[Eubacterium] eligens ATCC 27750: one gene and its partner. The protein of the gene in region 1 interacts with the protein of each later gene in a pairwise test. Links are inferred from orthologs where the notes say so. Each region holds a gene or a part of one and is shown in the gene's direction. Other genes may lie near its edges.

Region 1 (3,070 bases):
TAGGCGGCTACAGGTAGGTTGTATGAGCAAGTGCCACGGCAATATATGTGAATAAAAAGGGTCGGGCAAGGCAGGCTGTCTTCAACGGGGACAGCCTGCCTTGCCCGACAGCCACTACCTACCGGTTGCCATTACCTACCACGGCAGAATATACATATTCCTCTGGTAAGAACCGAATACAGTGGCAGTTGCCTTAAGCTCTGCGCCGAGACGGCGGAAAGACGAATTGCTGGCGACGTTGTCAGGGTGGGCTACGGCGAGGATTGTGTCGATGCCGCGGTTGCGGGCAATTGAACAGAGGCGCTTGTTAAGCTCACACATAAGGTTGTGACCGCGGAAGTCAGGGTGAACCATGCATCGTCCGACTTCAGCTACATTTGTAGAACGAATGTCGAGACCGAGCTTTTCAGCTTCCTCGGCAAATTCATGCTCATTAAAGAAAAGGGCGCTGGCGGCAACAAGTTCATTATCGTCATTAAATGCACCTAAGAAGCATGTCCAGTCAGCATCAAAGAAATGCGAGCGTTCAATATCATCAATAGGAATCCACCATTCCGGAACAGGGAGAGCATTTTCTATAGTAAATATAAGCTGTTCGAGAGCAGCCTTATCATTTTTATCTAATACACGGATATTCATAGCAATCTCCTATACACTTAAATTCAGAATTACCTTAACATATGTAAGTTATAATCCTGATCCACCACATTATAATATGTATGTATCTCAAAATCAAAATATTTTTAAATTCGCGGGCAGAATATTAAGCAGACACAAATTAATGCCGATATACATTTATAAGACATATTGCTTCTTGAATATTTATAAAAATATATATTTAGATAGATTTTTTTTATTTAGGGCTTTTAAATTTCCTTTTTTATGTATATAATGGTGTTTAGCCATGGGCACACATGGCTTCTAATGACTTTTGAGTTTATGTTTTATCTGAATATATCGGACAGACAGAGGTCCGCATTGTTTTATAAGAAAGGGGAATTATCATGTTATCAACAGATATTGGTATAGATTTAGGTACTGCAAGTATTCTTGTGTACATCAGAGGCAAAGGAGTTGTTCTTAAAGAGCCTTCAGTTGTTGCATTTGACAGGGATACTAATAAGATTAAGGCTATCGGTGAGGAAGCAAGACTGATGCTTGGTAGAACACCAGGTAACATCGTTGCTGTAAGACCTCTTCGTCAGGGTGTTATCTCTGATTACACTGTAACTGAGAAGATGCTTAAGTACTTTATCCAGAAGGCTATCGGCAAGAGAATGCTTAAGAAGCCTAGAATCAGTGTATGCGTACCTTCAGGTGTTACTGAGGTTGAGAAGAAGGCGGTTGAGGATGCTACTCTTCAGGCAGGTGCAAGAGAGGTTGCTATTATTGAAGAGCCTATCGCAGCAGCTATCGGTGCAGGTATTGATATTTCAAGACCATGTGGTAATATGATTGTTGATATCGGTGGTGGTACAACTGATATCGCTGTTATCTCTTTAGGAGGAACTGTTGTAAGTACTTCTATTAAGATTGCCGGTGATGATTTTGATGAAGCTATCGTAAGATACATGAGAAAGAAGCATAATCTTCTTATCGGTGAAAGAACCGCAGAAGATATTAAGATAAAGGTTGGTTCTGCTTATCCTAAGGCAGAAGTCACAACTATGAATGTACGAGGAAGAAACCTTGTAACAGGTCTTCCTAAGACTGTAGAGGTAAGCTCAGAGGAGACAGAGGAAGCTTTAAGAGAGGCAACTTCACAGATTGTTGAAGCTGTTCACAGCGTTCTTGAGAAGACTCCACCAGAACTTGCATCTGATATTGCAGACAGAGGAATCGTCCTTACAGGAGGCGGAAGTCTTCTTTCAGGACTTGAGGATTTAATTGAAGCCAAGACAGGAATTAATACTATGACAGCCGAAGATCCAATGACATGTGTTGCTATTGGTACAGGTAAGTTTATTGAGTTCCTTGCAGGCTACAGAGACGAAGTTAAGTAACCTGGAACATTTTTAATAAGATTATTACAAATGTTTCTTAACATTCTGGCAGAATGGACAATTTTTATGCCGGAAGAATATATTATCAAGAAAGAGGCGGGCTATGGTAAAAGGGCTTTATACAGCGTACTCTGGCTTGACAGTTCAGCAGAAGAGACTGGATGTAGTGTCTAATAATCTGGCTAATGCAACTACCACAGGTTATAAGAAAGAAGGCCTTACGACACAGTCGTTTAAAGATGTTTATGGCATCAAAGTTAAAGATGAAACTGTGGGCTATATTAATCAGAATATCGGAACTCTGAATCTTGGAGCGAAAGTAGGAGAATCCTTCAGAAGCTGGGATCAGGGTTCTTTCCAGAATACTGGCAATACATTTGACTTTGCGCTTAGTGGAAGTGGATTGTTTTCGATTTCATTCACTAACAAAGCTGGAGAAACTTCAACGCTTTATACCAGGGACGGATCTTTCCAGATGAACCGTGAAGGTTATCTGGTAACCAAGGATGGTGATTTTGTATTGGGCGAGAATGGTCCGATACAGTTACCTACAGACTTTGAGAGCCTTACTGTAGAAGAGAGTGGCGAAATATATGCTGACGGACAGTATGTTGACAGGCTTGCGCTTGTAGATTTTGAGGATTACGATTATGTTGAAGCGTATGGAGAGAATCTTTACAAGGCAGTTGATGGCGCAACACAGACAGAAGCTACAGCAAAGGTTAATCAGGGATATTTGGAGGCTTCCAATATTAATGTGGTAACAGAGATGGTAGATATGATATCTATCGCAAGAGATTTTGAAAGTAATCAGAAGATTATGAATACTATCGATGAGATGTTAGGAAAGATGGTATCTATTTCTGAAATTTAGTGACAACTGTTAGACATTTACATATGGAGGACTAACGATATGATGAGATCATTGTGGACTGCTGCATCAGGAATGATGAGCCAGCAGACAAGCGTAGATACTATTGCCAATAATCTGGCAAATGTTAATACAATCGGATATAAGCAGGAGCAGACTCAGTTTAAGTCTCTGCTTTATCAGAATCTTCAGGCAA
Region 2 (2,860 bases), 490 kb from region 1 along the record:
GTTTGAGGCTGACACAATAGAATTTGTGGGTTCAACTCATTATTCGGATGAAGAACTTAAAAAATATATATTTGGTGGTGATTATGTTAATCTGCTATATTTCAAAATATTTGGACAAAAAGACACCAAAATACCATTTATCCAGAAATATGATGTTGAGACAGACTGGCCGGACAGGCTTTATGTAACAGTGTATGAAAAAGCAATAGTAGGTTATGTCAGGTATATGGGATGCAATATGTATTTTGACAAAGATGGAATTGTTGTGGAAAGTTCTACGGATTTATATGAGAATGTTCCAGAGATAGACGGACTTAATTTTAACTCTATTGTTATTAATACAAAGCTTGATGCGGGTAATTCCGAGATATATAACACTATTCTGGATCTCACACAGAGCTTTGACAAATATGACATTAATGTGGACAAGGTGTATTTTGATTCTTCATATAATATCACATTGTACATGGGTGATGTTAAAGTGAGCCTTGGAAGCAGCAAGGATTTTACGGACAGATTATTTGAATTAAAGCAATTATCACCTAAGTTTGGGACGCTTAAAGGAACATTGTATCTTGATGATTATAATGGCGATGAAAGTTCTATAATTTTTAAACGCGAAAAGTAAAAAAACGGTTGATATTTTAGACGAAAGATAATAATATATTATGTAGTGCAATTTTTAGATATTAAAGGAGGCAGCAACCTTGTTAGAGATAATGACTAATGACCAGGAGTCATCAGCAAAGATTATTGTTGTTGGTGTAGGTGGAGCAGGTAATAATGCAGTTAATAGAATGATAGATGAGAATATTAGTGGAGTAGAATTTATTGGTATTAATACTGATAGTCAGGCACTTACATTATGTAAAGCTCCAACTGCTATTCAGATAGGCGAAAAGCTTACTAAAGGACTTGGTGCAGGAGCACAGCCGGAAATTGGTGAGAAGGCAGCAGAAGAGAATGTTGAAGAGCTTACACAGGCAATCAAGGGCGCTGATATGGTATTCGTTACATGTGGTATGGGTGGCGGAACCGGTACAGGAGCAGCTCCTGTAGTAGCTAAGATTTCTAAGGATATGGGAATTCTTACAGTAGGTGTTGTTACTAAGCCTTTTAAGTTCGAAGCAAGAACAAGAATGGCTAATGCTGAATCAGGTATTGAGAAGCTTAAGGAGAATGTAGATACACTTATCGTTATTCCTAATGATAAGCTTTTAGAGATAGTGGACAGAAGAACAACTATGCCAGAGGCATTAAAGAAGGCTGATGAAGTGTTACAGCAGGCAGTTCAGGGAATTACAGACCTTATCAATGTACCAGGTCTTATCAACCTTGACTTTGCTGATGTTAAGACTGTTATGGTGGACAAGGGTGTTGCACATATCGGTATTGGTACAGCTACAGGTGATGACAAGGCTATTGAGGCTGTTAAGCAGGCTGTCACAAGCCCACTTCTTGAGACAACTATTGAGGGTGCATCACATGTTATTATTAACATTTCAGGTGATATCAGTCTTATCGAAGCTAACGAAGCTGCAAGTTATGTTCAGGAACTTGCTGGAGATAATGCTAATATTATTTTCGGTGCCATGTATGATGAGAGCGTTACAGATCAGGCTACAATCACTGTTATTGCAACAGGTCTTGAGGATGGTAATGTTAATAAGGCTATGGCAGGATTTGCAGGTATGGCACAGGCAACAAGACCTACTGTTAATGTAAAGCCACAGTATACATATACACAGTCAGCTAGAACATCTTCTGTATCAAATGATGCTCCACTTCCAGGACTTAAGCAGCCATCACCTGTTACACCACAGGTTAAGGACAGAGGAATTACAATTCCAACATTCTTACAGAAGAATAAAAAGTAATAATTCAATATAAGTATATTTAACACCGTCAGTCTGCTGGCGGTGTTTTTTTGTACCCACTCTGTTGTTTTGACAAATTTTGCATGGCATGTTGTATATAATTCCACCTGTAACAAGAAAACAGATTCAAAACAAGGAGGTGATAACGGATACGGTTATATATGCAGATGTTCTGTTTGGAATAAACTTCGTGGCAAACCTGTGTGTGCTGCTTATAACAGACTGGATTTTTAAATTTTCTGCCAGAATATCCAGAATGATTATTTCTGCCACTTTAGGAGCTGCATGGGCTGTCATGTGCGTGTGTATTCCACTAAGATTTGCAGTGCTTGGAAAGTTCATTACATATGGTCCGGTGACATTAATCATGGCGATGATAATGCTTTCGGGTAATGAGGACTTTAAGCATAAAACATCAAAACAATTAAAGCTTTATATGAGAAAACTGTTGAAAGCAGCTGCCGGAATGATATTTACGGCACTTTTTGCAGGTGGGATAATGCATTGGTTAAAGTACACATTTGCAGGGTATTTTATTCAAAATGTAATTCTGTCTGACAGTGAGCTTGTAATCTTTCTTACTGTGACGGTCATGGCTGTTGTCATGGTGCTTAAGGCACTTAAAACTATCAGGATAACGGATGGTTTAAAAAGACATATTGTGATTGGCGTAGCAGAACGGGAATTTGAAATGGACGCAATAATCGATACAGGCAACAGCCTTGTTGATTATATTGGAAAAAGACCGGTTACAGTGGTAGAAAGAACATATTTCAACGACATTCTCAGTGATATAGATAACTTACAGAAGCTTGGATATCATCTGATTCCATATAACAGTGTTGGAAGTTCAGGTGGGATGATGGAAATCATAACAGCAGATTATATACATATATACGAGGGAGAAAATGTTGTGAAAAGGGAGGATGCGGCTATAGGCATGTCTCCCAGGCAGATTAATAAGAATGGGGATTATCATGCTC

What was found. Proteins that work in one complex are often made in the same cells at the same time.
Region 2: the proteins of mreB (region 1) and ftsZ interact in binary tests that used the Escherichia coli proteins (3 or more experiments, as listed by UniProt). The link is inferred for [Eubacterium] eligens ATCC 27750 from one-to-one orthologs.

What each region holds. Positions count from the first base shown.
Region 1 is NC_012778.1:247,913-250,982, forward strand. What follows is about bases 50-3,003. They hold mreB (rod shape-determining protein), read left to right. Parts: upstream 50-1,004; coding sequence 1,005-2,003; downstream 2,004-3,003. Other genes in these bases: EUBELI_RS01065 (GNAT family N-acetyltransferase), read right to left, coding at 136-639; flgF (flagellar basal-body rod protein FlgF), read left to right, coding at 2,107-2,877; EUBELI_RS01080 (flagellar hook-basal body protein), read left to right, coding at 2,917-3,003. In the rest of the region: EUBELI_RS01060 (low molecular weight protein-tyrosine-phosphatase), read left to right, coding at 1-3; more of EUBELI_RS01080, read left to right, coding at 3,004-3,070. UniProt on the Escherichia coli protein: Forms membrane-associated dynamic filaments that are essential for cell shape determination. Acts by regulating cell wall synthesis and cell elongation, and thus cell shape.
Region 2 is NC_012778.1:737,558-740,417, forward strand. What follows is about bases 1-2,792. They hold ftsZ (cell division protein FtsZ), read left to right. Parts: upstream 1-707; coding sequence 708-1,877; downstream 1,878-2,792. Other genes in these bases: EUBELI_RS03510 (cell division protein FtsQ/DivIB), read left to right, coding at 1-628; EUBELI_RS03520 (sigma-E processing peptidase SpoIIGA), read left to right, coding at 1,966-2,792. In the rest of the region: more of EUBELI_RS03520, read left to right, coding at 2,793-2,860. UniProt on the Escherichia coli protein: Essential cell division protein that forms a contractile ring structure (Z ring) at the future cell division site. The regulation of the ring assembly controls the timing and the location of cell division.